DNA from 4 places in the Peribacillus sp. YIM B13472 genome. Region 2 is predicted to be linked to each of the others. Evidence: riboswitches for the same ligand, from Rfam matches in the RefSeq annotation. Region 2 holds a riboswitch; each other region holds the start of a gene.
What was found. A riboswitch is a leader RNA that binds a small molecule or an ion and turns the genes downstream of it on or off. The one in region 2 is predicted to bind S-adenosylmethionine.
Positions count from the first base shown of each region.

Region 1: it holds a riboswitch for S-adenosylmethionine, as region 2 does, so the genes downstream of both, ACFX4I_RS13815 (sugar ABC transporter substrate-binding protein) here and ACFX4I_RS21975 (5-methyltetrahydropteroyltriglutamate--homocysteine S-methyltransferase) in region 2, are expected to answer to the same signal.
Region 3: it holds a riboswitch for S-adenosylmethionine, as region 2 does, so the genes downstream of both, mmuP (S-methylmethionine permease) here and ACFX4I_RS21975 (5-methyltetrahydropteroyltriglutamate--homocysteine S-methyltransferase) in region 2, are expected to answer to the same signal.
Region 4: it holds a riboswitch for S-adenosylmethionine, as region 2 does, so the genes downstream of both, mtnK (S-methyl-5-thioribose kinase) here and ACFX4I_RS21975 (5-methyltetrahydropteroyltriglutamate--homocysteine S-methyltransferase) in region 2, are expected to answer to the same signal.

Region 1 is NZ_JBHZPG010000016.1:4,624-12,116, reverse strand. Features, by position in the region: gene ACFX4I_RS13820 (GTPase domain-containing protein) at 1-2,064, shown strand, start outside; SAM riboswitch class I at 2,159-2,264, shown strand; gene ACFX4I_RS13815 (sugar ABC transporter substrate-binding protein) at 2,380-3,492, shown strand; gene ACFX4I_RS13810 (sugar ABC transporter ATP-binding protein) at 3,550-5,052, shown strand; gene ACFX4I_RS13805 (ABC transporter permease) at 5,054-6,058, shown strand; gene ACFX4I_RS13800 (winged helix-turn-helix transcriptional regulator) at 6,351-6,710, shown strand; gene ACFX4I_RS13795 (NAD(P)H-dependent oxidoreductase) at 6,781-7,311, opposite strand.
Region 2 is NZ_JBHZPG010000037.1:30,801-38,293, forward strand. Features, by position in the region: gene ACFX4I_RS21965 (MFS transporter) at 10-1,185, opposite strand; gene ACFX4I_RS21970 (ArsR/SmtB family transcription factor) at 1,338-1,640, opposite strand; gene ACFX4I_RS21975 (5-methyltetrahydropteroyltriglutamate--homocysteine S-methyltransferase) at 1,694-2,797, opposite strand; SAM riboswitch class I at 2,880-2,981, opposite strand; gene ACFX4I_RS21980 (hypothetical protein) at 3,157-3,585, shown strand; gene ACFX4I_RS21985 (glycerol-3-phosphate responsive antiterminator) at 3,750-4,292, shown strand; gene ACFX4I_RS21990 (MIP/aquaporin family protein) at 4,518-5,342, shown strand; gene glpK (glycerol kinase GlpK) at 5,364-6,854, shown strand; gene ACFX4I_RS22000 (hypothetical protein) at 7,031-7,219, opposite strand; gene ACFX4I_RS22005 (hypothetical protein) at 7,256-7,423, opposite strand.
Region 3 is NZ_JBHZPG010000025.1:38,338-45,830, forward strand. Features, by position in the region: gene ACFX4I_RS18070 (hypothetical protein) at 1-102, shown strand, start outside; gene ACFX4I_RS18075 (alpha/beta fold hydrolase) at 95-1,147, shown strand; gene ACFX4I_RS18080 (nitroreductase family protein) at 1,330-1,929, opposite strand; gene ACFX4I_RS18085 (ring-cleaving dioxygenase) at 2,173-3,150, shown strand; gene ACFX4I_RS18090 (ring-cleaving dioxygenase) at 3,175-4,122, shown strand; gene ACFX4I_RS18095 (alpha/beta hydrolase) at 4,122-4,730, shown strand; gene ACFX4I_RS18100 (flavin reductase family protein) at 4,751-5,359, shown strand; SAM riboswitch class I at 5,599-5,701, shown strand; gene mmuP (S-methylmethionine permease) at 5,785-7,179, shown strand; gene mmuM (homocysteine S-methyltransferase) at 7,169-7,493, shown strand, end outside.
Region 4 is NZ_JBHZPG010000035.1:34,313-41,805, forward strand. Features, by position in the region: gene ACFX4I_RS21365 (lmo1851 family serine protease) at 121-1,578, shown strand; gene ACFX4I_RS21370 (LCP family protein) at 1,696-2,583, shown strand; gene mtnA (S-methyl-5-thioribose-1-phosphate isomerase) at 2,743-3,789, opposite strand; gene mtnK (S-methyl-5-thioribose kinase) at 3,804-5,006, opposite strand; SAM riboswitch class I at 5,085-5,238, opposite strand; gene ACFX4I_RS21385 (carbon-nitrogen family hydrolase) at 5,310-6,092, opposite strand; gene ACFX4I_RS21390 (pyridoxal phosphate-dependent aminotransferase) at 6,192-7,364, shown strand.

The sequences.
Region 1 (7,493 bases), on a different contig from region 2:
TATACGGATGCTTATTTCGAATGGTTAAGAGTGATTAATAATTTGATAGATACCATCGAATTGAACCATGCGGATGTATGGGATGAGCTTTCCGTCTATTACAGGGATGCATATGCAGGTTTGTTAGAAGGAACGCACCTAATCAAAGAATTAAGTCCTGTCGTGCCAAGGTTGCTGGAAAACTGGCTCAAAATCGCAGACGGGGAGCTTTCGCTGTTTGCGGCGGCATCCACGTTGTCCTGGAATGAAATCTTCCCGGATACGATCAATGCGCTGGTCATTCAGGATGCAGAGAGCCTGCTTTCGAAATCGCCTAAATTGGGAGGCGGACTGGAAGCGGGGGAGAAACTGTTCAATTCCATTATCCAGTGGGCTGAAGATAATGATTTAAGGGTTGGAAATAAGCTTAAATGGATGGTGGAGGGGCTTAAAGATACCAGCAATTTCAATCTCCTTCTTGCAGGAAGTACAGGAAATGGCAAGACATCCTTCATTCAGTCAATCGTTGGAGAGAGCATTGCCGCTGAGGACCATTCTTCCCTAGTCAGTGTCAAAGACGGGGATGATTTGGAAATCCTTGAAATTACCGATACAGATAGCAAAGTTGTCGAGGAGCTAACTGATTTGGATGAAACACGCCGTCAGCGCGGGACTATTGTCGATGTGACAATCATCAGTGACTACCTAAGAAATAATCATTTGCGATTATTGGATACACCGGGGTTCAATGGGGAACAAAGCGTGGAATCCGATTTCCAAGGCTATTTACATGGCAGTGATGGCCTGATGTTCGTTCTTGACGCCCGGGCTCCTTTCACCGGCAGCGAAAGGGATCTGTTATTGGAAATTCAAATGATGGCACCGAAACTGCCGATCCATTTCCTATTAAATAAAATGGATACGATATACAGTGATCAGGTTGCAGTCCGGATGGAAGACGAAACATGGGATAAAGTGAATGCATATTTCCCGAATGCGAAAGTGTTCGCTTTCTCCAAACATTATGACAGCAGGCAGCAATTGAAGGACCTTTCAGCCTTCCTTCAATCGAATTATCAAGATGATAATTGGAAGGAAAGAAGATCTGAAAAAATCCTGGCATTCATTCGTAAAACCTTATCTTATCTATTAGAAAAACGGACAGCCAATGAGCGGAAATGCGAGCATTCCATCTCTTGGAATGAGCAGATGGAAGTCAAACTGAATGGAGCGGTCAATCAACTGGCTGATCTGGAAAAAGAAAAAAGTGAAAATATCATAAGGTCGTATCGTTCGCTTAAGGACGAAGTGAAAAGTCAGCTTTATTCAAAAATTCCTGAATTACTGAGGGATTGCTCTAAATCGTTAACGGAAAGCAGTGATTTCAGTCAGGTCCATGTACAGTTAAACCAGGAAATGAATGAGCGGATTCAAAACTTCATTTCTGACAAGATCATGCCTCAATATTACCGTTCTCTTCAAGACTGGATTGCCAGTTCCCAAATGGAGTTCTCACAAAGCCAGCAGTTCATGGATGAGATGAGTGCCGGATTCAATGAATTATACAAAGAAGAACGGATTACGCTGGCAGGTGACTTCAGGGTATTGGATGACTGGCGCCGTGATGCCGACCGGATGACAAGCAGTATCCGCATCGAAAACGTTAATATCCTTTTGCGCAGGACTCCATCACAATTGCTGCTTAAAGGAGCAGGGAAGCTATTTGGGGCGATACCGCAAAATAAGGCCAATATGTACAATCGTTACAAGAAATACCTGGAAAGTGAAGATTACCTGGATGTTGCCGAAATGATCACGGAACGTTTCCTAACCCAATTTGGATTGTTTGAAAAATCATTGGATCGGGACATCTCACTTTTCTATCGCAGTTCATTTGCCTTACTTCAAAAAACGATAGAGCAGACGCAGACTGAAATAAAAGACTACCAGGCTGCATTGGAGCATATGAAAGAAAATCCGGAAGTTTACCGTGATCCGATCACGTTGTTCGAAGTGAAATTAAGGCAGTTGGAGAGGCTTGAAAAAATCGAGAAAAAGCGTTTAGCCCAGCTTCAAAGAAAATAAAAATAACGGGAAACATTTCAAATATTCAAAAATCTATTGACTTTACGACTATATCCCTATAAAGTGATAATTACGAAAACGTAACACAATATATCTCTTATCAAGAGTGGCGGAGGGACTGGCCCTAAGATGCCCAGCAACCGTTCCATTAGGAATTGGTGCTAAATCCTGCAAAACAGAAATGTTTTGACAGATAAGAGAGGGACAAGTCTGCAAAACAGCCGATTAAACCTCTCTATATTAGAGAGGTTTTTATTTTGGGATTTACACCGACTTAACTGATAAGACTAATGAGAAAACATGGAGGGAAACAAGATGAGAAGGTCTATTAAAGGGATATTCATTTCTGCCATCGCTTCGGCTTTGCTTTTAACGGGTTGCTCTGCGGGGCAGAGTTCCACAGAATCGAAGAAAGAAGAAAAAGTATCATTTGAAAATGTCCCGGAGAGATTTGCTGATGGCGATGGAGCCAAAATCAAGGTGATCCGTAAAATTGGCGGTGATGATCATACTGCCCAATACCTGGCGGGGGCGAAAGAAGAAGGAGAAGCACTGGGGTTTCAAGTCGATACGTACACAGCCAATGGTGATACGGCTAAATTCCATGATGCGATAGCACAGGCTTTGGAGGAAGATTACGACGGCTATATCATTTCACATGGTGATGATGTTGCAACTGTAAATGACGTTCAGAAGTTGGTTGATGCAGGTAAAAGCGTTGTCACATTCGATTCAATAAGCGATTTATCTAAAATAGAGGGCGTGACATTAACTTCACAGGATGATGAAGCGTTGGCAACACTGGCTTTTGATAAATTGATAAAAGAGCAGAATGGTGAAGCGGCAATTGCATATCTTTGGGTGGATGGTTTTCCTCCAATGGTAAGAAGAAATGCAGTCTATCAGGAAAAATTAAAAGAAAATCCTGGAATTAAAGAAGTCGAAAGATTCGGAGTGGCATCAGCTGATACTTCGGTTCAGACACAAAATGCTGTAGCCGCAATGCTGAATAAATACCCTAAAGGTAAATTGGATGCGATTTTCGCAACATGGGATGCCTTTGCCATCGGTGCAGCCCGGGCGATTAAAGAAGCGGGCCGCGATGAAGTGAAGATATATGGTATTGATGTATCTAACGCAGATCTCCAGGAAATCCAATCGGCTGATAGCTCATGGTCCTACACCGCAGCAGTCGATCCCAAGTTGATCGGTGCAGTGAATATGAGGATATTGGCTAAAAAATTAGCGGGCGAAGAAACGCCGCAAACCTATGACTTAGAGGCTTCACTCATTTCACAAAAGCAAGTCCAAGCTTCAAAGGAAGCGGTAAACATGGCAAATCTGTCTGGTATTGTCGATGGCTGGGGTGTATCGACGGAATTTGAAGAAGATTGGATGAAAGTTTTGAAAGATCATTATAAAAAGTAAAAAGAGACACTCTCTTTCAAGTAGAAGGGAGTGTCTGTTCAATAAGGGGGAATGGACATGGGCACGCAACTAGAAATGAAGAAGATTTCGATTGAATTTCCGGGGGTGAAGGCGCTGAGTGAAGTTGATTTTTCCGTACAATCAGGGACAGCCCACGCATTGGTCGGTGCAAACGGAGCAGGGAAATCGACGTTAATGAAAGTTTTATCGGGAGCCCATGTTCATTATTCAGGTGACATTTTTATTGATGGGGTGAGGCGGGATATCCGCTCGCCAAAAGCGGCACAGGAACAAGGCATTCAAATTGTTTATCAGGAAGTGGATACAGCCCTCATCCCTTACTTAACGGTTGGGGAAAATGTAATGTTGAATGATATGGTCCAAAACATGGGAAAAAAACAGAGGGTCCAATGGAAAGAGCTGCACAAACAAGCCTCTCATATTCTTGAAGATATGAAAATTCGTGTCCCTTCGAAAAAGCTGGTAAGAGACCTTACCTTGGCTGAAAAACAGATGGTCCTGATAGCAAGAGCCGTTTCGACAGAATGCAAATTCCTGATTCTCGATGAGCCAACTGCTCCGTTAAGCCATACGGAGACGACAGAACTTTTTCGAATTGTAAATGAATTAAAGCAAAAAGGCGTGGGAATCATTTTCATTTCACATCGTCTGCCTGAGATTTTTGAAATCTGTGAAGAAATTACGATCATGAGAAATGGGGAGCGTGTCACTTGTCGAAAGAAGGAGGACATAACCCGTAACGAAGTGGTAGAGAATATGCTCGGTAAAACCATGGAAGACCAGTTTCCAGAAGTGAATGCTTCGATCGGGGACGTAATTCTGGAAGTGAACGGATTGTCAGATGCCGAGAAAGTCAAGAATGTCAGTCTGAATATTAAAGCAGGCGAGATAATCGGCTTGGCAGGTTTAGTCGGGGCGGGAAAAACGGAGCTGTGTAAAACCCTATTCGGTCATACTTCGATCACAGCGGGTGAAGTCATCCTGAATGGTCGAAAGCTTTCTTTGAAATCACCGCACGAAGCAGTAAAAAGCGGTCTGGCACTTGTACCTGAGGAACGCAGGAAAGAAGGGGTCCTTGTTCAGGAATCAGTCTCGGCGAACTTGACTGCAGCCAGTCTCGGCAAATTCTGCAAGACGTTCAGTTTCGTGGATCGTAAGGCGGAAAAAGAAAAGGCGAAGGAAATGATCGCAAGTCTCGGCATTAAAACTCCTTCAGGGGAAGTGAATGTCGAAAACCTTTCAGGTGGTAACCAGCAAAAAGTTGCCATCGGAAAATGGCTTATGGCCGATGCGGATGTATACATATTCGATGAACCAACGAAAGGGGTCGATGTTGGAGCCAAGAAGGATATATTCGAATTGATTGCAAAGCTTGCAAGGAATGGGAAAGCGATCATTTATGCCTCATCCGAGCTTTCCGAAATCATTGGCATCACCAACCGGACATATGTGTTATATGACGGGAGCACTGTCATCGAATTAGAAACGAGCAAAACGAATGAAGAAGAACTACTATTCTATTCAACAGGAGGAAAATAGGATGAGCATACCCATTCCTGTTACACAGACAGCGAAAGCGAAGAAAAAGCTGGAACTATTCGACTTTTTCTATAAATACGGTACAATATTGACGATTATCATTCTGATTGGGATTTTTGCCGTGTCCAATCCATCTTTCATTCAAACGAATAACCTGATCAACATCCTGCGTTCCATTTCAATCGTGACCATCATTGCGATCGGCATTACTATATCCCTGACCGTGGATGGCTTCGACCTTTCCGTCGGCTCCGTCGCATCATTGGCCAATGCCATCGTCATATCAATGTTTGTCTGGTTTTCGCAGGATACATTAATCGCCATATTAGCTGCGATCGGCGCCTCGCTTGTCGTAGGGGCTTTGAATTCATTCATGATCGTTAAATTGAGAATTCCCGACATGCTGATGACATTGGCTACCATGTTCATTATCCAGGGAATTGCCCTTACCTATACAAAAGGGGCCACGGTTTCGCAAAATATGGTCATGCCCGACGGAACATTCGCAACAGGACTGATCAGCCCGTTTTTCGCCAAAATTGGTCAGGTACCATGGATAATCCTGATCATGGCAGTCATTGTGATTGCGACCCATATCTTTTTGACTTATACGAAGCACGGTCGTTATATGTACATTATTGGGGGAAATAAGGAAGCGGCTAGACTTTCCGGGATATCGGTCAATAAATACAAAATCCTTGCCTATCTGCTTTCAGCTCTATTAGCTGCAATCGGGGGGATTGTCCTAGCTTCAAGGGTCATGACATCGGAAATCAATTCAGGGTCCCCCTATTTAATGGATGCCGTCGCAGCAGCCTTCATTGGTTCCTCCGTTTTAGGAGCGGGAAAACCGAATGCCTTTGGAACCTTTGTCGGTGCAGTCCTGATCGGAATCCTTCAAAATGGGTTGATCATGATGTCCGTTCCGTATTATGCGATGGATATCGTCAAAGGAACAGTGCTGGCCCTTGCACTCGCGGTAACCTATTACAAGCAAAAACATTAAAATGAATTCGTTACGTTACTCTACAGATATCCAAAAATATGAAAAAATCCTGTTGTAATGCAACAGGATTTTTCCTTTTTAAAAAGGGATGGGTTAAGGAGATCGTCATCCTTTTACTTACGCTAAAATGGTGGCAGGAGCACTTTTTGAACCCTCATTGTTGGAGTATAAAGATTGACCGCAATTGTAATTTTTATAGGGACCTTATTTACCTTTTAATAAGATTGATAATGATCTATTGTAAAGTATGAACATTCATATCATATACTTATCTAAAGGAGAGTGTAAACTTATGCGCGAAACCTGTGTTCCGGCTGGTGTGAAACCAAATGAAACTGGCTTTGGATATACGCTGTCCTTGATAGGCGGCAAATATAAAATGATCATAATGTATTGGCTGTCTGAAAATAAGGTCATGCGTCATAATCAGCTGAAGCGAAGTATCGGTACCATTTCCTTTAAAACGCTAAGCATCATGTTAAAAGAGTTGGAGGCAGACGGCCTTATCATACGCAAGGAATTTCCCCAAATACCTCCAAAAGTAGAATATTCATTATCTGAACGTGGTCTATCTCTCATCCCATTGTTAAATATGATGTGCGAGTGGGGAGAGAAAAACAGTTTGCCAGTTCAGGAGACTAAACAGCAGTAGGTGTAGCTATTTTGATTAAATCAAAAGAAGTATTTCCCTGACAAGAAAATACTTCTTTATGAACTGCCTATTATAGGTTATCGACAAAATTCAAATAATCTTGTGCGCTTTTTTCCAATTCGCTCACGGATGGCTCATTTTCAGCACCATAAAACGCAAAGAATGAACGATAATCTGCATTGCAGTATAGGAAGGTAGTTTCAAAGGGAGATAATAAATGTTCAAGTGTATAGCGATATCTTCCTTCTTCACTATAATCCTCTTCGTTAATTCCGGCAGATACAGCTAAAGCAGCTTTGCGATTCTTTAATTTATCGCCTCCATTTGAACCATAAGCCCAACCATAAGTAAAAACATCGTCAAGCCATCTTTTTAGGAGAGGCGGACAATTAAACCAATAAAAAGGGAACTGTAAAACAAGATTACTATGCGATTCGATTAATTGCTGTTCTTTTTCCGCATTAATGTTTCCGTCAGGGTAAACCTTATACAATTCGTGTACTGTATACTTTTCCGGATATTTCCTTAGCGCTTCTACCCATCGCTTATTTATGACGGATGTTTCTAGACTGGGGTGTGCTACGATAACGAGAGTTTTCAAAGATTTCTCCTCCTTAATTATTATTTATTAAGTATAAAGTGCACTCTGCAAGTGCGTAAGTATGCACTTTTAGTATAGGTACTTACCTAAAGGAGAGTGTTAAATCAGGTTTAACTAAAAAAACGATCTGCAAATTCCAATATAAGAAAGATATTAATAAGGGAATCTTAAAAGGTCAGATA
Region 2 (7,493 bases):
TATAACGGTCTAGGATTTTATGGACTGTGCTATTTTACTGCTTGACGATGAACTTGAAGGGACCAGAACAATGACCATGGCAATGGCAACCCCTGTTGCACCGATCCAGGTTATGGAAGCAAGTGATACTTGTTCTACAGCAACACCGCCAATTCCAGCACCGGCCGCCATGGCCAATTGCATTATCGACTGATTCAGACCGAGCATGACTCCTGATGATTCAGGCTCAAGGGTTGCTAAATGATATTGCTGTGTCGGCCCTGATGACCATGCTGCGAACGACCATAATGTAAGGATTGTCAAAACGCCCAACAATGAATTCGTAACGATGGATAACATGATGATCATCACAATATGCAGCGCCATACCGCCAATTAGTGTATATGATACACCCCATCGATCCGTACTATATCCGCCAAACTTTGATCCGATCAGGCTTGCGATACCGAATATAAGCAAAGCCGTGCTAAGTAGAGAGTCACTTATCCCCGATACGGATAGCAGGTAAGGGGATAGATAGGTATAAGCTATCGAGTATCCGCCAAGCCAGAAAAAGGTTATCGATAATCCAAGGGCAACTTTCCTTTTTTTAAGAAGGGCCAGCTGCTGGAGAAGTGGTACTGGTTTATCCCCTTTGATAGGAGGAATGGTAAAGAATAAAACGATCATGGCAATCAGGCCGAATAGGGCGATTCCGCCAAAGACGGATTTCCACCCGAATGCATCCGTCATGATTCTTCCGAGAGGTACGCCAATGATAAGGGAAGCTGTAAACCCCATGACAACTGTCGCAATAGAACTTGCTTGTTTATCTGGCGGAGCAAGCTTAGCGGCAATATTCAGAGCGGTGACTACAACCAATCCTGCACCAAGTGCCATGATTATGCGTGCAAATAGAAACGGTCCAAAGCCTGGTAATAGAAAGGCAAGCAGATTGGCCACTACAAATAGTCCAAGGGAATACAACATTAATTTTCGTCTGTCTAAACTTGCTGTCAAGGCCATAAGAATGGGTGTGCCGATTGCGTAGACAAGGGAGAAAATTGTAATGAGCTGTCCTGCGGCAGCGAGGGTCACTCCAAGAGAATGCGCAATCTTATCCAAAATCCCGGATATGATGAATTCGGATGTTCCTACTAAAAAACTGATAATCGCCAACATGTAAATTTTCCATGTATTAAGCAAAATAGATTCACTCCTCATTAATGATCAATTTTATATAAAGACATATCGCAATATGTTGATATGTATGGATAAAAAAATAAACATATCGCGAAATATCGAACTGTTAGGAAAAAAATGAACCCAACCCTCTAAGGTACGGATCAGGTTCACTTTCATACTTCTTCTTTCAAGAAATCAGTAATTTTTGAGATGGCATCTTCATCTCGTTTGTAATACGTAAACTTTCCTATCCGCTCCGTTTTAATCAATCCTGCTCTAAGGAGCATCGAGAGGTATTGAGAGGCCGTGGATTGGGTCATGTTTAATTTTTCCGTAATCTGACTTACACAAACGCCGGTTTCCTTCATATCTATTCCCTCATGAGGGGTGAAGTGGAGTTCAGGCGCTTTGAGCCATTGTAAGATTTGCAACCTGGATTCGTTGGATAATGCTTTAAATATCTCGATTGTTTTCATACATTTCATTATATCGAGAATTATCGATATGTCAAATGATTAATAAAAAAAAATCATTCCCATACTTCTTTTGCTACATCAGCGACGAATTTCAGCTTTTCCCATTGCTGTTCTTCGGTCAGCTTGTTGCCGTGATGGGTGGAGGCGAAGCCGCATTGCGGGCTTAAACATAATTGTTCGAGAGGAACGAAGTGCGAGGCTTCTTTAATGCGTGCCTTAACAGCTTCCTTGTCTTCGATTTCTCCATTTTTTGAAGTGACGACACCCAGTACGACCCGTGCACCGCCATTTGGAATGTATTCCAGTGGTTTGAAATCCCCTGAGCGTTGATCGTCATATTCCAAGAAGAATCCATCCACTTTTTCTTTTGCCAATAATGTTGGGGCGATACGGGCATAGCTTCCTTCAAACGCCCAAGTCGACTGGTAGTTTCCACGACACAGGTGGGTAGTGACGACAAGGTCCTCTGGTTTGCCTTCCAATGCGCCATTAATTACACGAAGTGCAAGATCGATTAACTGTTCCCTCGTATATTTTCCATCTTTGAACTGGAAATCTGGAGCTGAAAGCCTGGCAATATATACATCATCCAATTGAAGATAACGCACACCTGCTTCATAAAAGGCCTTCAAAGCATGCTGATACGCTTTGATGATATCATTAGCATAGTCTTCAATATCAGGGTAGATGTCTTCATTATGAATGCCTACAGCAAATAATTGATTCGGACTGGGAATCGTTTGCTTGGCAACGGCACGTCCGTTCACGATTTTGTTCAATTCAATGAAATCACGAATGAAGGGATGTTCGGGATTGAATGAAACCTTCCCGGTATTGCGAACGTTATATCTCTCTGTTTCCACACCATCGAATGTGAGACCTTTTTCAGTAACATATCCCTCGATGCCATTTAAATGTTCGAGGAAGTCAAAGTGCCACCATGTTCGTCTGAACTCACCATCCGTCACTGCCTCTAATCCAACTTCAATTTGTTTATTGACAATCCGATTGATTTCTTCGGTTTCAACTTCACGAAGCCGCTCTGCTGAAATGGTACCTTCCTTAAATTGCTTTCTGGCAATATGTAAACGTTCTGGTCTTAATAAACTTCCTACGTGATCGGCCCTGAATGGTGCTTTCGTTAATGTGATTGACATGTTGCATTCCTTCTTTCCTTTTAAAAATAAAAAACCTCTTCTTGAAAATAAGAAGAGGTGTTGGCAGCAAAGCGATATACTCTTCTTATCTTCAAGTTTTTACACTTCTGGAATTAGCACAGTACATAAATAGTCTGTTGCTGAGGCATCAAAGGGCCAGTCCCTCCACCTCTCTGGATAAGAGTTGTCTATTAAATTAATTATGACTATACAGGTAGTTTTTATAAAGGTCAAGTGTTGAAGGTGGAAGATTTAGAATATACCGATTATTAATATGGGTTGAAATGTTAACTACATCAGGGAACCCGGCATATGCTATAACCGACGTTCAGTAGGAGCGGCAGGAGGGGAATGCAAGGGTGAGTACATTCAGTCCATTCAAAAATGGCATACCGATAACGGTAACTGCAGCCATGATAGAGAAAATCTTAAGAATGAAATCATATGGTCAAGATATTAAAGTCGAGATTACGCCAAAGCATATAGTGCTTTCCGGAACGATGGAAGTGAAGAAAATGATGTTTAAGAAAAACGTAGCTTTCCGGATTACATTAAAACCGGTTCATGTGGAAAAAAGAACGATTTTATTTGAATTAGTGGAAATGGAACCAATTGACAGGAATTTCATCAACCAAAGGATATTTAACAGACCGCCATTTTTTGAATTTGAAAAAAGAACGATCAAAATGAATGTTAATGCTTGGAACATCGTGAGAAAAATTCCCGTTGGCACAATTAAATCGTATGAACTCGTCGAAGGCGCATTGAAAATGAAACTTACTTTATGATGGAGGTTACATACATCCTTAGCCGAAAACTATAAAGGGTGTGCCATGTATGATAGTGTTATGGTGACATTGGTCATGAAAAAATGTGTTTGATAAATCAAGCTCTTTAAAATATACTAAATGACTTGAAGTTTTGAGTTTTTCTGGGAATGAGGAGGATAATGATGGATCAGAAGATTTTGCCTGCGTCAGCAAGCATGAAGGATTTCGAAAGATTTTTAGAAAGTTCCTATGAAATAGGTGTGTTTCTTGATTTGCATATATCACAATTGAAAAACGTAAGTATGATGGCAAAGCAGCATAATAAGAAAATGATTTATCATGTCGATTTGATCCATGGCATAAGAAGTGATGAGTACGCGACAGAATTCATTTGTCAGGAATATAATCCATATGGGCTGATTTCGACTAAATCAAGCGTTATATTGAAGGCGAAGCAAAAGGGGGTCATTGCCATCCAGCGAATCTTTTTAATAGATTCACATGCGCTTGAGAAAAGTTATAAGCTGGTGCAGAAAACCAAGCCGGATTATATCGAAGTATTGCCGGGCGCTATGCCATGGATGATAAAAGAAGTGAAGGAACGATTGCAGACACCGATTTTTGCAGGCGGCCTCATACGTACTTCGGATGAAGTCCTGAACGCCCTTGATGCAGGAGCATCGTCAATTACCACTTCCAAAACTGAATTATGGGATATCGTTTAATAGGGGAACTAAAAAAATACAGAAAAATAGGATTAATTTTTCACAAAATATTGACAGCGTTTTCATAAACTAGTATATTTTACAGTACAAGTTAATATATGTGACGGAGACTAGGAGATTCACAACAGATCTATTCATAATTTTTTTTATGAAGATAGTTCTGCTGTGGGTCTCCTTTTATTTGTTGGCAAGGTTTAAAAATTTATCAGGGGAGGGGTTTTATTCATGACTCCATTTTGGGGAGAAGTGTTAGGTACGATGATATTAGTTTTATTCGGAGCGGGCATTGGGGCTGGTTCATCCTTAAAGGGATCCTATGCAAAAGATGCCGGCTGGATCGTTATCACGATTGCGTGGGGATTGGCTGTTACCATGGGTGTTTTTGCAGTGGGTTCCATAAGCGGGGCGCATTTAAACCCGGCGGTCACAGTAGGGTTTGCCATTATTGGGGAATTTCCTTGGAGTGATGTGCCCGGTTACATCGTGGCCCAAATGATTGGTGCAATCCTTGGAGCAACTCTAGTATTCCTGCACTATTTGCCACACTGGAAAGCTACGGATGATCCAGGAGCGAAGCTTGGTGTGTTCGCGACATCACCTGCGATCCCGCACACATTTTCAAATCTATTAAGTGAGATGATTGGAACTTTCATCCTTATTCTTGGTTTATTATTTATAGGTGCCAATAATTTTACAGAGGGTCTAAACCCATTCGCAGTCGGGTTATTGATTGTCGTGATCGGGATGTCACTTGGGGGAACGACAGGATACGCGATTAACCCTGCCCGCGATCTGGGACCGCGCATCGCTCACTTTTTGCTGCCGATACCGGGTAAAGGCAATTCGAATTGGGGCTATTCATGGATTCCGGTCGTTGGACCGATTATTGGGGGTTCACTTGGTGCCGTTTGTTATAAAGCATTCTTTATGGGAGAAATAACAGCAGGATTTTGGTCTGTTTTGGGTGCAAGCCTGGTACTATTGATATTAGCCTATGCATTTGGTAAAAAACAGTCACATGAATTGGAAAGCAGAAATATTGCCAGTTAATTAAAAGGAGGGGCATACACAATGGAAAAATACATTTTATCATTAGATCAAGGAACAACGAGTTCCCGGGCGATTTTATTTAACGAAAAGGGGGAAATCGTCCATTCCTCCCAAAAGGAATTCACGCAGCATTTCCCTAAACCGGGCTGGGTCGAGCATAACGCCAATGAGATTTGGGGATCGATCTTGGCGGTCATTGCCGGTGTACTCTCTGAATCCGGTGTAAAGCCAGAGCAAATTGCCGGGATCGGGATCACCAATCAGCGTGAAACGGCAGTCGTTTGGGATAAGGAAACAGGTACCCCTGTCTATAATGCGATTGTATGGCAGTCCAGGCAAACAAGTGAAATCTGTGATGATTTGAAGGAAAAGGGACTTAACGATCTATTCCGGGATAAAACGGGATTGTTGATAGATGCTTATTTTTCCGGAACGAAAGTGAAATGGATCCTCGATAATGTGGAAGGGGCACGACAAAAGGCGGATGAAGGGAAGCTGTTATTCGGTACCATCGATACTTGGCTGATCTGGAAGCTATCAGGAGGCAAGGCTCATGTAACGGACTATTCCAATGCATCCCGGACATTGATGTACAATATCCATGAACTGAAATGGGATGAAGAACTGCTCGAGATATTGACTGTACCAAAGTCGATGCTGCCGGAAGTGAGGCCTTCCTCTGAAGAGTATGCACGTACGATCGAATATCATTTCTTCGGCCAATCGATTCCGATCGCCGGGGCAGCCGGTGATCAGCAGGCAGCATTATTCGGCCAAGCCTGCTTTAATGAAGGAATGGCTAAAAATACGTATGGAACAGGCTGTTTCATGCTCATGAATACAGGGGCCAAGGCTGTCAGTTCCGAACACGGACTATTGACGACCCTTGCCTGGGGACTGAATGGGAAGGTCGAATATGCACTCGAAGGCAGTATATTCGTAGCGGGCTCCGCAATCCAATGGCTGCGCGACGGCCTGCGGATGCTTCATGATGCCAAGGACAGCGAAGGCTATGCAAAACGGGTGGAAAGTACGGATGGAGTATATGTGGTACCGGCTTTTGTAGGACTTGGAACTCCATATTGGGACAGCGAAGTGCGGGGAGCCGTTTTTGGTTTGACGCGCGGCACATCCAAAGAACATTTCATTCGTGCCACACTTGAATCACTGGCATATCAAACGAAGGATGTCCTTGATGCAATGGAGGCGGATTCAGGAATCGAGCTCCAGACATTAAGAGTGGATGGCGGGGCAGTCAAGAATGACTTCTTGATGCAATTCCAAAGCGACTTATTACGGGTGCCTGTCGAGAGGCCGACCATAAACGAAACTACAGCATTAGGTGCTGCATACTTAGCTGGCCTTGCTGTCGGGTATTGGAAGGATCAAGAAGAAATCTCCCGGCAATGGGCGGTAGACAAAACCTTTGAACACTCCATGGAAGAGCAAAATAGTGAAAAATTATATGAAGGCTGGAAAAAAGCTGTACATGCCGCTATGGCATTTAAATAAAAAACAAGATGTATTCTTTCTCAAATGAGCTGGAGTATGCTATAATGAAATCAAGTTAATAACTCGGCCGGAGAACAGGAGAGACCATGAATGCGTTATCGTAAATTCGATAATGTCATTTATGGTCTCTTTTTTTGTTTTTAATGGCAGATTAGGGATATTAATATCTATATAAACTATGCGAACAAATGAACCAATTGAATATAATGACCAAACTCACGAGTAAACCGTGTGAATTCACGAGTAAAGCGTGCGAATTCACGAGTAAAAGTGCAGAATTCACGAGTAAACCGTGTGCATTCACGAGTAAACCGCACGAATTCACGAGAAAAGCGCGAATTCACGAGTAAAAGTGCAGAATTCATGAGTAAACCGCACGAATTCACGAGTAAAGCGCGAATTCACGAGTAAAGTGCAGAATTCACGAGTAAAGCTGCGAATTCACGAGTAAAAGTGCAGAATTCACGAGTAAAGCGTGCGAATTCACGAGTAAAGCGTGCGAACTCACGAGTAAAGCGCACAAATTCACGAGAAAAGCGCGAACTCACGAGTAAAAGTGCAGAATTCACGAGTAAACCGCACAAATTCACGAGTAAATGCAGAATTCAAGAAAAAAATAGAATGCAATACTTATAGGAG
Region 3 (7,493 bases), on a different contig from region 2:
GGGCGTAAAAAAAGGATATCGGATTTTATAAATAATTCCTTATTGTCAAGCTCACAGTTACCTGAGTTCGATTCACTTGGACAGGGGAATTCAAATGTCTAAGCGGAAAGTGCCGAAAAATCAATCCGAATCCATAACTAAATGGAAACATTTAATGGATATTCCCAATCAGCCAATGCCTGAAATGGGACTGACGCCGAAAATAGCGGTGTGGAAAAAAAACAAATCAACGCTTTGGTATTATCCGTCAGCACAAAAAAAATATGATGTTCCGGTTTTTCTTATATATTCACTAATCAATACTCCTTTGATTCTTGATTTGTCTCCTGGGAATAGTTTAATAGAATCCTTTGTAAATGAAGGCTTTGAAGTGTATTTGCTTGATTTTGGAAGTCCGGGCTTTGAAGATGGTGAAATATCGATAGAAGATTATATCGTCGATTATATTCAAAAAGGAGTACAGCGTGCATTACGCCACTCTGGAGCATCTGAAATTACAGTTATGGGGTTTTGCCTCGGCGGTACAATAGCCGCAATATATGCTGCGATTGCAGATGAGCCAATCAAGAATTTGCTCCTTTCCGTTACACCGGTAGATTTCAGTGCCTCAGAATTTTTTGATCAATGGCAGATAGCGTTAAAGGAAGGTACCGCGGATTTTAACGAGACGATTGATATTTATCAAACGATCCCAGCCAGTGCAGTTAAATATGGAATCAGGTTAATTACATCTCCTATCTATATATCACCCTATTTATCTTTATTGAATCAAGCGGATGATGATGAATATGTTCAAAATTGGCGCCGCTTCAATGCTTGGGCTAATGGGCATGTACCATTATCCGGAGCAGCCGCAAAACAAATAACCAAAGATTTATTGATAAAAAATAGCTTGGTTAAGGGTGGTTTTAAGGTAAGGGGAAAAAAAGCGAAGCTATCGAAAATTGATGCTAGTGTTTTGGTAATAGCGAGTAAGTATGATCGATTGGTCCCGCAGGAAATGATTTATCCGATAATGGAGCATTTAACATGTAAGGATAAGACATTTACCCTACTGAAAAGTGGACATGCTGCTAAACATTATTCCGGTGTACTCCCATATTATTTGAAGGAATGGCTACCAGGGCGTTCTTCACCAATTCAATAGATTACTGGGGGGATGTGAAATGTTCGTGTTGAACGCCAGTGAGGATATCAAAATCATGCCGGTTGTAGAGTATATAGGCTTTGCGTCATTGATATTTCCAAAAATTTTTGCAACATTTCCGGATTACTAAAGTGAAATAAATGAAAGGGCTGGCTCGGTATGTAGAACCAGCCCCCATTGTATTATTGATAATATTTCACTCGTTCTTCAAGTGGTGAGAAGTCTTTATCGCCAGGTTCTGCAGTGGGTTTTCCAAAAGGCATCTGTGCGATGAGTTTCCAATCGCGTGATATATCCCATGTCTTTCTCACTTCGTCATCGATTAAAGGATTATAATGCTGAAGACTTGCACCAAAACCCTCAATTTCCAAGGAAGTCCATACGACAAATTGTAAAATGGCAGATGATTGGTTCGACCAAATCGGAAAATTTTCGGCATACGTTTTGAATTGTTCTTTAAGCCTATCTATGATGGCCTGGTCTTCAAAGAATAAAACCGTACCATAACCATTTATAAATGACTTCATTTTTTCTTCATTTTTTTCAAAATCTTTGTCACCTAATGCTTTTCTTAATGCTTTTTTCGTGATATCCCATAAAAGGTCGTGGCTTTGACCAGTTAAAACAATCACTCTTGCACTTTGGGAGTTGAAAGCTGAAGGGGAATATTGAACGGCATGATCGATAACTTCTTTAATCCTTTTATTAGGGACAACACGTTCCTTGCTAAGGGAATAATAAGAGCGTCTATCTTCAATTGCGCTAAAAAAATCTTTAACCATATATCACACCTCCATTCTTTATACCGATTTATTTTGACCTGATTTTATTATTTTATGATAAGTGAATACGGGTGAAATGATTTGAATGAAAATGGTTGACAAATATATCACTGTCGTTTATCTTTAAATCAAGATATTTGTATTAAAAGCATTATGGTAGATTAAATACTTTGAATTCGAGATATTACTTACGGATTAATTCATGACTGTAAGGGGAGATTTATATAGATAGGAGTGGTACGGATGGAATTAAAAGGATTACATCATGTTTCGGCGATTACAGCTAAAGCGGGAAATAACTTTGAATTCTATACAAAAGTCTTAGGGATGCGATTAATCAAAAAAACGGTTAATCAAGATGATGTTCGTGTGTATCACTTATTTTATGGAGATCAAATTGGTTCACCGGGTACGGAATTGACGTTTTTTGAAATTCCCAATGCTGCCCGCACTCATGAGGGAAACAATAGCATTTCAGAAATTTCTTTAAGGGTGAGAGATGATGAAGCGCTAAGATATTGGAAAAAACGGTTTGTGGAGTTCAATGTTGAGCATGATGAAATATCGAGCCGTTTTGAAAGGAAGGTGCTTTCTTTTAAAGATCCTGAAGGGCAGAGGCTTCTTCTGGTTTCCGATCAGGATAATAACGGCGTTCAAGGAGGATTACCGTGGGGTGGAAGCCCGGTACCGCAAGAGTTTTCCATCCTTGGATTAGGACCAGTAAAACTTACTGTGCCCAATATTGAACAAACTGAAAGTGTCCTTACCGAGGTATTGGGGTTCAGGAAATTAGGCACATACCCATCCTTAATTAGGGGGCAAAATCCGATTGTCGTTTACGAGACGGGTGAGGGAGGAACAGGAGCGGAACTCCATATTGAGGAAAGGAATGACATACCTCGGGAAAGGTTGGGGAGGGGTGGAGTACACCATGTTGCCTTCCGGGTGGATAATGAAGAAGAATTGAGAAAATGGATAGAGAAAATTAGTGAATCGAAATTCGTGAACTCGGGCTATGTGGACCGCTTTTATTTTCATTCACTCTATTTTAGGGAGCCGAATGGCATCTTATTTGAACTAGCTACTGATGGACCTGGTTTTGCAGTGGATGAAGCAGAGCAGCACCTAGGTGAGAACCTTGCCCTGCCACCTTTTTTAGAATCGAGAAGAAAGGATATTGAATCGAATTTAAAACCACTGAATACAAAATCAACAAATTAATCAACGGGAAAGGAAGTAATCGGCATGCAAAAGCAAAATGCTGGAATACATCATATAACCGCAATTGTAGGCAATCCTCAAGAGAATGTGGATTTTTATGCTGGAATATTGGGAATGCGTATGGTGAAGAAAACCGTTAATTTTGATGATCCAGGCACCTATCATTTATATTTCGGAGATGAATCAGGTTCACCGGGCTCAATCATCACTTTCTTTCCTTGGCCTGAAGCATACCGAGGGACAATAGGTTCTGGACAAGTGGGGATTACAACATATGCCGTTCCGGAAGGGTCAATGGACTTCTGGAAAATGCGTTTGGATAAATTTAACATAGGCTTTGAAAAGGTTTCACGTTTCGGTGAGGAATATCTGGAATTTCAAGACCCGCATGGTTTGCAACTTGAACTGGTTGAGCGTAAAGAAGGTAAAAATAGCAAGTGGTCATTCGGCGGTGTACCAGCTGATAAGGCGGTCAAGGGATTCGGAGGTGCCGTATTATTGACGTCAAAGCCGATCAAAACGATGGAACTATTAGAGAAAGTGATGGGCCTGCAAAAGATTGGGGAAGAGGGCGATTTCATCCGCTTCAAATCCACATCGGACATCGGAAATTTGATAGATGTTAAAAAAACGGTTTTGCCCAATGGGAAAATCGGAGTGGGAACTGTCCATCACCTTGCATGGCGTGCAAGCGATAATGAAGATCATAAAGAATGGAGGGAGCATATAGGTAACCATGGCTATGGTGTGACACCCTTTAAAGACCGTCAATACTTCGATGCCATTTATTTCAGGGAAGATGGAGGCATTCTCTTTGAAGTTGCCACAGATCCACCTGGCTTCGCTCATGATGAAACGAATGAAACGATGGGGAGTAAATTAATGCTGCCGCCATGGCTGGAAGAAAAAAGGGAGTACATGGAGAAAACGTTACTGCCGGCAGTGCCGAGAGTACTAGAGGAGGATAAATGATGAAGCATATTTTTCAAAAAGGAAGTAATCCAGAAGCGCCATTGCTTTTGCTTTTACATGGCACTGGAGGAACGGAAACAGATCTCTTGCCATTAGCGGAAATGGTTTCACCGGGTTCATCCGTATTGAGTGTACGGGGAAATGTACTTGAAAACGGAATGCCTCGGTATTTCCGCCGGTTATCCGAAGGGATTTTTGATGAAGAAGATTTGATCTTTCGTACGAAGGAGCTTTATGACTTCTTGGACTTAGCGGCCGGAAAATATGACTTTGATCGTGACAAAGTGGTAGCATTAGGTTATTCTAATGGTGCCAATATAGCGGCAAGTTTGATGTTCCATTTCGAAGGGGCACTACAAGGAGCGATTCTTCATCATCCAATGGTACCTAGACGAGGTATTGCACTGCCGTCCCTCTCGGATATACCTGTTTTTATTGCTGCAGGTAAAAACGATCCAATCTGCCCGGCAGAAGAAACGGAAGAACTCAATCAACTTTTACTGCAAGCTGGTGCTACGGTGGATGTTCATTGGGAAAATTACGGTCATCAGTTAACACGTTCAGAGGTTGAGGCAGCAGGTTCATGGTTTCATAAGAACTTTATATAAGAATGAAAGAGGGAATGAAGATGATTTCAGTTAATCCTGAAAGTCTGACTGAACGGGAAAATTATAAGTTTTTGACTGGAAGCATTATACCGAGACCTATAGCCCTGGTTACGACACAATCCGAAACCGGTACAATCAATATAGCGCCGTTCAGCTTTTTCAACATAGTCAGTTCCAATCCTCCGATGATTTCCATTTCTGTTCAACGGAAAGAAGGAGTTTCAAAGGACACGGCCCGAAATGCAATTCAAACAGGTGAATTCGTTGTTCATATCACTGATGAAAATAATGTTGCTGATGCAAATCGAACGGCGAAGGAACTCCCATCTGACGAAAGTGAATTGGGTCTTACCAATTTCACGCCAGCTGTTAGTGATAAAGTATCCGTACCTGGATTGCAAGAAGCGAAGGTACGCTTTGAATGTACATTAGAGCATGCGATACCGTTGGCAGGTTCCCAGAATAAACCTGGTTGTGATTTATTGATAGGGAAAATAGTCTGCTATCATATAGAGCAAGATATTTACCATAATGGCCGAATTGACCAGAATGGGCTAAAACCTGTAGCAAGATTAGCGGGTCATACTTATACAAAACTAGGGGAATTATTTGAAATAGAACGTCCTTAAGTGAAAAGAAAGAAAGAATGGCGTCATCTTTTTGAGATGGCTTCATTTTTTTAGATCAAAATTATCCGGTTAGATTTATCTGCAATTTTAATGCGGTGAGCGGTAGTTCCGAAAACTGGCAATCATTTCATTTCAATGCCGGAGGTGCCATGATTGTTAGAATTTAAAAGAAAGTCTTTACAAACGAAAACAAAACTTGACAAATTTTTCATAGATTGATAAAGTTATAAAAAAATAATTTCTTATCCAGAGAGGTGGAGGGACTGGCCCTATGAAACCTCAGCAACAGGTCTAAAAAGGCACTGTGCTAATTCCAGGGGGTGAAACCTTGATAGATAAGACCGTACGTGTTTATTTGTCAGTAACGCACTCTTTTTTAGAGTGCGTTTTCGTTTTTTCTGGATGCAAGATTAAGGAGAGTAAGAATGGAAAACAAAAGGAAGCATGATTTTCAAAGGCAAATGCAAGCACGGCATATAATAATGCTATCGCTTGGCGGGGTGATTGGAACTGGTTTATTCTTAAGTTCGGGTTATACGATTCACCAGGCTGGTCCGTTTGGCACCATCCTTTCGTATCTGATTGGAGCAGTAGTGGTTTATCTAGTCATGCTATGTCTAGGTGAACTGGCAGTACATATGCCCGAGACAGGTGCGTTTCATAGCTACGCAGCCAAATACATCGGACCAGGGACAGGGTATACAGTAGCCTGGTTGTATTGGCTAACTTGGACGGTTGCACTAGGTTCGGAATTCACGGCTGCAGGATTGTTGATGCAGCGATGGTTTCCATCAATAAGTGTCTGGATATGGAGTGCTCTATTTGCCATTTTGGTCTTGGCATTAAATGCGTGGACCGTTAAGTTTTTCGCTGAATCCGAATTCTGGTTTGCGTCTATTAAGGTATTTGCTATTGTGATATTTATTATTCTGGGAGCTGCAGCAATGGTAGGTTTTATTCCAATAATTGATTCACAGTCAGCTCCGTTATTTTCCAATTTCACAAGTGCAGGTTTATTTCCGAATGGTGCTTTCGCCATTCTGATGACGATGCTCGCGGTGAATTTCGCATTTTCTGGAACTGAATTAATTGGAATTGCAGCTGGAGAGACAGTGAACCCTGAAAAAACGATACCAAAGGCAATCCGTATGACATTATGGAGATTGATTATCTTTTTTGTGGGTACCATCGTTGTATTATCCGCATTATTGCCAATTTCGGATGCAAGCGTATTAGAGAGCCCCTTTGTTACAGTTCTGGAACAAATTGGAGTGCCATATGCAGCGGGTATTATGAACTTTGTTATATTAACTGCCATTTTGTCTGCTGCAAACTCAGGACTATATGCCTCATCCAGGATGCTTTGGTCACTTGCAGATAAGAAAACTATATCACCCATATTTGCAAAATTGACAAAACGGGGTGTTCCGGTAAATGCAGTCCTTTTCAGTATGTTGGGCGGTGGTTTAGCCCTTTTCTCAAGTATTATTGCACCGGATACTGTATACATAGTGCTCGTATCCATTTCTGGACTAGCCGTGGTTGTAGTTTGGATGAGTATTAGCGCGTCACAGTTTCTATTTCGCAGGCGATTTATAAAAGATGGAAATTCAGTAAATGATTTGGCTTATCATACACCATTATATCCACTCGTTCCAATCGTTTCTTTTATACTATGTCTTGCTTCTTGCATAGGAATTGCATTTGATCCTACACAACGAATTGCACTATATTGTGGCATTCCTTTTATTTTGTTTTGCTATGGAAGTTATTATTTGACACAAACGATAAAGAAAAGAGGAGTAGACCATGAAGAATAAAATAAACCCAATTGACGCAATATTACGAGATCATTCAGTCATGATTTTGGACGGGGCTCTAGCTACAGAGCTTGAAAGGCATGGGTGCGATTTGGACGATCCCCTGTGGTCTGCACGTGTATTACTTGAAAATCCAGAAGTTATTTATCAGGTTCACTCTGACTACTTTCGTGCTGGTGCTGACTGTGCGATCACGGCAAGTTATCAAGCAACAGTTGAAGGTTTCGCCCTCCGCGGAATACAAGAGAAAGAGGCTTTGGAACTAATCCGGAAAACGGTTTTACTTGCAAGGAAAGCAAGAGATGAATTTTGGA
Region 4 (7,493 bases), on a different contig from region 2:
ATACATATGGTCATAAGTTGTTATTTTTGATAACTATTATTTTTCGATTGGCATGAAAGCTGATAAAATAGGAATGAAATTGTTTATATTGTCATGAAGAATGAAAGTGGTGAGGCTTCAGTGGAAGAAGAAAATCAAAAACAGCCAAAAGAGGCAGGAAAATTCATTAAAATAAAGAAGTTTACGTTCATTATGGGGATTTTCTTAGTCATATTTCTAACTGCAGGGATTACTACAATAGCCTTGACCTTTGGAGATGAAAAAGTAGAGTCATTAGCACCGGATAAACATGCGGAATTTGAAAAGCTGTATTCTACATACGATACGATAAAAGATAACTATTATGAAGAGATTGATCAAGATAAGCTGGTTGACGGGGCAATCAATGGAATGATCAAATCATTGGATGATCCCTACTCCGCTTATATGGATAAAAAGGAAGCATCGAGTTTCCATGAGAGCATCTCTTCATCTTTTGAAGGAATCGGTGCAGAGATTCAGGAGCAGGATGGACAAATCATGGTCGTCTCACCGATAAAAGGATCCCCAGCAGAAAAAGCAGGGGTAAAACCGAATGATATCATTTTAAGTGTGGACGGTAAAAGCGTTGAAGGACTAAGCTCTTCTGAAGCTGTCCTGAAAATCAGGGGCGAAAAGGGAACGAAAGTGGATTTATCCATCTCAAGAGCTGGTGAGTCGGATCCGATTGAGCTCACCATTAAACGGGATACAATTCCGATTGAAACGGTATATGCGGAAATGCTTGATGATGGAGTTGCAAAAATTCAAGTGACCAGTTTTTCCGAACATACAGTCCAAGAACTGAAAACGGCGCTTGAAGAAATGTCGAAGAAGGATATGAAGGGTCTCGTATTGGATTTGCGGGGAAACCCAGGGGGACTTCTTGACCAAGCAATAGACATGGCAAGCCTGTTCATACCTAATGGGAAAGTGGTCCTTCAAGTTGAAGATCGCAGCGGGAAAAAAGAGGTCTATAAATCGAAGAATGATGGAGAACTGAAAATCCCGGTAGTCGTGTTGATTGATGACGGAAGTGCCAGTGCTTCTGAAATCGTTGCAGCGGCTGTCAGTGAGTCTGCGGACATTCCATTGATCGGTGTCAAGTCATTTGGGAAAGGGACAGTTCAGACTGCCCAAGACTTTGAAGATGGATCTAACTTCAAATATACGGCAGCTAAATGGTTGACTCCTGAAGGCAATTGGATTCATAAAAAAGGGATCAAGCCGGATATTAATGTAAAGCTTCCTGATTATGCCAGCCTTCCGTACATTTCACCTGATAAGGAATTGAAAGCATCCGATTCTTCGAGTGAAGTGAAAGCAGCTGAAGAGATGCTGAAGGAAGCAGGCCATGATCCAGGAAAGATAGATGGATTCTTTGATGAAGCAACCACGAATGCGGTCATAGCATTCCAGAAGGAACAAAAAATTAAAGAAACTGGGACAATTAAAGATGATACTACCGTGAAATTGATGCAGGTCATCCGCGAGAAAATCCTTAAAAACGACACACAAGTGAAAAAGGCAGTAGAAGTATTAAAGAAAGAAATCAAATAAATGATTTTGCCCGAAAAGCCTGTCAGCGATTATCGTTGGCAGGCTTTTTTGTCGTTAAATGCATAGAATTCCAATATTAGGCGGAGAATAGGGGTAATTTTCCGATGAGGTGAGGTAATGAAAGAAAAGGTATTTTTCATATATCTATTGATCTTGATTCTGGCAGGCTGCACCTATGCCCCTTTACCCAAACAAAATGGAAATGCAGGTACGGAAAAAAAACTGACCAAAGAAGAGGACCAGGAAAGCGTGAAAACATTTCTGTTAATTGGTGTTGATACAAGAGGAGAGCAAAAATCTCGATCAGATGCGATTATCCTGGCAAAATACTTTCCTGAGCAGGAGAAACTGAAGCTGGCTTCCATCATGCGTGATAGTTATGTGGAAATCCCCGGAAATAAATCAGGATATAACAAAATAAATGCAGCTTATTATTATGGTGGAAGGGAACTGCTCAAGAAAACCATACAGGAGAACTTCGATATCAAGGTCAATCATGTAGCGGTAATCGACTTCCAGGGATTTGTGAAAATGGTCGATTTACTTGCCCCTGAGGGGGTAGCGGTGAATGTGGATCAGGAAATCATTGATGATATGAGCATTCAAGCAAGTGTTGGTAAAAATGTTTTACATGGTGAGGAAATACTGAAATATGTCCGTTTTAGGCATGACGATGAAAGTGATTTTGGAAGGGTGGAGCGTCAACAAGAAGTGATGGTTCAATTAAAAACAGCGTTTATAAATCAAATCTCATCCTTCGAAGGGATGGCAGCCCTTCCTAGTATCATCGAACAAGGACTCTCGTACCTGGATACAGATATTGGACTGAAAACAATAATGGAAATGGTTCCAAAAGCCGTCTTCCATACACCGGACACTGTCGAAACCTTAAGGGTTCCAGTGGAAGGAAGCTTTAAAGATGAAATATATCCCCAGTCCGGAGCCGTGTTGGAAATAGATTACACTAAAAATAAAAAGGCACTTCAGGAGTTCTTTTCAAAATAATAAGAACTATTGTTGAAAACAACCTTATATTAAGTGAATAAGTTTGAATTCACTTGAATTATTGTATTATAGACCTCGCAAGAATAATCATGATCATCTTTAAAAAACGAGAGGGATACAAATCCTTCTCGTTTTTTATCACCAATAAAGGAACCTGCATCAATTAACAAAATGCGGAATGTTTTTAATGAAATCCGGTGTTATGATGCCGTTTTCGGTAATGATGCTCGTAATAAGATGATTCGGTGTAACGTCAAAGGCTGGATTGAAAGTCTTCACGTTTTCCGGAGCGATCCTTACACCTTGAATGAAGGTGATTTCCGCTTCATTCCGTTCTTCGATCGGGATGGATGTGCCGGATTCGATAGAAAGGTCGAATGTACTTGATGGTGCGGCCACATAAAAGGGGATGCCAAAGTGCTTGGCTAATATGGCCAATCCCAATGTCCCGATTTTATTGGCTGTATCTCCATTAGCCGCAATCCTGTCGGCACCGACGATAATTCCATTTATTCGTTTCTGGTGAATCGTATGTGCAGCCATATTATCTGAAATTAAAGTGACATCAACCCCCGCTTGCATCAATTCCCACGCCGTCAAACGCGCACCTTGCAGGACAGGCCTGGTTTCACATGCGTACACTTTTAGCGGAAAGTCCCTTTCTTTAGCCAGGTGGAAGGGAGCCAAGGCTGTGCCATACCGAGCTGTGGCAATTCCCCCAGCGTTGCAATGAGTGAGAATGGAATCTCCTCTAGTGAATAAGGATAAACCATGTTCCCCGATTTTCCTGCACATTTCTTCATCTTCAGCAAAGATGGCTTTAGCCTCCGTTACAAGTGCTTCCTTTGCAGCTGAAATGCTTTGCGCAGCATGCAAGGCGTTCTCCATCCTCCTTAACGCCCAAAAAAGGTTGACTGCAGTTGGCCTGGAAGAGGCGAGTTTTTCAATATGCCTCGTTACATTTCTCTTGAAATCCACTAATTCAGCGGTTGTTTCCTGTTTGGCACCAAGTGCAACACCAAATGCTGCCGTCAGTCCAATTGCTGGGGCACCGCGAACTTTTAATGTCAAAATGCTGTCATATACATCATCAACTGAATGAAGTTCAATAAATTCAGTTATGGAAGGAAGGGCTTGTTGATTTAATAATGTAATATGGGTATCATCCCATTGTACCGAATATGGTAAGGGTGCTAGTGTAGTCATGTGCAGGTCTCCTTTTAAATGGTTGAATAAGATGGCAGTGTAAGTTGCTTCAAGGCTTCAATGACAGCTGGAACATCCATTTCTTCCCGTTTTTTAATTAAAAATGCACCAATTTCTAATGTTGCCGTTTTGGCAGCGATCCTTGTTTCTTTATTTTCAATGACGTTTAAATCGGCAACATGGGAAAGGCCAATGGTTCGCCGAATCAGTTCACAGCCGGCAAAACCGAAAGCATCTTTTTTGAATTTTGTCAGTAAATAAGGCAGATAACCTTTCACATGGCGGAATGGGCTTTTATTTTGGCCTTCCCATAATTCGGTATAAGTTTCTTCAAAGGCATTCCAAAATTCATGAAGGTGTGTGAAAATCTCTTCCTTTCCAGCGCCATTGCGTGTGACTGCCTGGAAGAGAAGGTTGGCGGTGTATTGACCAAGGTCAAAACCAACGGGCCCATAAAAAGCGAATTCCGGATCAATAACCTTTGTTTCAGTTTCACTTGCAAATATACTTCCAGTATGTAAATCTCCATGAAGCAAGGCTTCCTGCTCGGTTTCAAAGCTTTGTTTCAGCTTAGCGACCTCAAGTATCACTTCTTGATCATTCCAGATATTTTTGGCGGCATCAGTCAATTCCACCTCGAAGTCTCCCGGGAGTTCCTCAAAAAATGGATCCGTGAAAATAAAGACTTCAGTGATTTTGCAGAGTTCCGGATTCGTGAAATGTCGGGCCACTTCCTTTTTCGCAGATGGTTCTAAATGATAATCGGATGTATAAAATGCCGTCTTCGCAACATACTCACCAATATGCTGTGAAAGCAATGGATATGAATCGCCATCGATCAATCCTGTTCTAACGATTTTCAAGTGAGATAAATCCTCCATGACTGTGATGGCAAGCTGTTCATCCGAATAATAGACTTGCGGTACGAATTCGGGGCAATAACTTCTGAAATGAATCAGCGCATTCGCTTCAATGGCAGCCCTTTTCAATGTCAACGGCCAGCTTTCACCAAGTACCTTGGCATAAGGGACCGCTTGTTTGATGATTATTCCTTTATTTGTGTGCGTGTCTGTAATATGAAAAACATAATTTAAGTTTCCATCGCCGATTTCTTTACATTTTAAACTTTCATCCGCATTGACCAACCCAAGTTTTTTTGCAAGGGTTATAGCTGTTTCGTTTGTCAATCTCTTAAAATTTGAATGGTTTTGTGTCATTCTTTTCCCCTCCAGATTCAAAATAAGAATAAAAAAGCCTCTTTCATATAGAAAGAGGCAGAAGTTTTGGCTTCGGACCTCTTATCTTCCAGAAAAAGAATTCTGGTGGAATTAGCACCGTGCTCTGTGGATTTTATAATCCGGCGGTGAATCCGCCCCATTTCACAATGGTATTACAGTCGGTTGCTGGGCTTCATAGGGCCTTTATCCCTCAGCCTGCTCTTGATAAGAGTAAATGTTTTCTGAAATTTTAATCTTCGGGAAAATAATAACAACTTTTTAAATAGTTTGTCAATGGGTAAATTAATAAAAATCTGGGCGACGATCTTCGAATACAGGTATTTTGTTACGGGCTTCTGTAACTTTATTGAAGTCCAAGGTGCCTGTCAAGAGTTCGTTTCCTTCTCCGGCTTCACTAATGATATTCCCCCATGGATCAATAATCAAGGAATGACCAGCAAATATATTATTGACATCCGAACCTGAACGATTAACGGCTACAACATAGGCTTGGTTCTCGATGGCACGGCTAATCAATAAGGCTCTCCAGTGATCGAGTCTCGGCTTTGGCCATTCCGCCGTTACGAATAGAACTTCGGCGCCTTGAACGGTATGGGCTCGCTGCCATTCAGGGAAACGGATGTCATAACAAACGAATCCAGCACATATTTTTTCATCAAGAGTGAATAAACCATCTTTTTCTCCTGGCTGCAGGAAATGATGTTCATCCATTAACTGAAATAAGTGAAGCTTATCATATTCTTTAATGAGATTCCCATGTTTATCGATGATAATCATGGTGTTATAGATTCCCTTGCTTGTTTTTTTCGCGATGGAACCGCCTATGATGTGAATCTGGTGTTTCTGTGCCTGTGTTTTAAAAAATTCAATCGTTTTTTCTGCCTCGTGATCAGCAATCTCATTTAACCTGGTCAAGTCGTATCCTGTTGTCCAAAGCTCCGGTAAAATGACGATATCGGGTTCTGACCGTGCTGCTTTTTCCATCCATTGTTCTGCAACCTGAAAATTGATATCTGGTTGCCCGAAGGCTATATCCATTTGAATACAAGCTATTTTCCACTTCATCGTTTAAAACCCCCACATGTAAAAAATGCTTTACAAGACTATGATAAACATATATCATTTGTGACTAGAATTTCAAGAAATTTCAGAGAAGGTGTATAAATGGTGCAATTCGAAAAATCCGGCCAGCTTCAGGACCTGCCCAAGCAGTTTTTTGCTTCACTAGTAGCAAAAGTCAATGCGATCACGGAGCAAGGACATGATGTCATTAATTTAGGCCAGGGAAACCCTGATCAGCCGACGCCAGAACATATCGTGAAAAGTTTGCAGGCTGCCGCTGAAAAAACGATTAATCATAAATATTCGCCATTCCGGGGACATCAATATTTAAAAGATGCTGCCGTCGTCTTTTATGAACGAGAATACGGTGTCAAGCTGGATCCGAATAGTGAAGTGGCGATTCTCTTCGGGGGGAAGGCAGGTCTTGTCGAACTGCCGCAGTGTTTATTGAATCCAGGTGATACGATCCTTGTTCCAGATCCCGGCTATCCGGATTATCTTTCCGGAGTTGTTTTAGCCCAGGCAAAGACCGAACTCATGCCCTTGACAGAAGAAAATGATTTTCTTCCGAAATACAATGACATACATAAAGAAGTACTTGATAAAGCCAAAATGATGTTCTTGAACTATCCGAATAATCCCACAGGTGCTTCTGCAACGGAAAGTTTCTTTGATGAAACCGTCTCCTTCGCAAAAGAGCATTCCATTTGTGTGGTCCACGATTTCGCTTATGGTGCGATCGGATTCGACGGAAAAAAACCGATAAGCTTTCTCCAGGCGAAGGGAGCGAAGGATGTAGGAATAGAAATATACACACTATCGAAAACATACAATATGGCAGGGTGGAGAGTCGGCTTCGCAGTGGGGAATAAGAGTGTAATAGAAGCTCTAGAACTATTACAAGACCATCTTTATGTGAGTCTTTTCCCGGCGATACAGGAAGCTGCGGCAAGCGCTTTGCTTGACTCGCAGAGCTGTGTAGAGCAGTTAGTGCAGATGTACGAGGGACGAAGAAATGTTTTCATTGAGGGATTGAGGGCAATCGGCTGGGATGTCAAAGCGCCTGCGGCATCGTTTTTTGCCTGGCTCAAGGTGCCTAAAGGCTTTACGTCAGAGAGTTTTGCAGACTATTTATTAACGCATGCCCACGTAGCTGTTGCCGCAGGGAATGGATTCGGTGAATTTGGCGAAGGTTACGTCAGGGTAGGGCTGCTGACTTCGGAAGAACGGCTTGAAGAGGCAGTGGAACGAATACGTTCATTAAACTTATTTTAACGATGGAATGAGGTATCCGATTTATTCACCGTTAAATAGTTAAAACTTATTGACAAAGTAGGGATTACCTGTCAGAATACAAAATAAATTCTTAATCTTTCGATACTTGAATGCAATTTATATATCAGC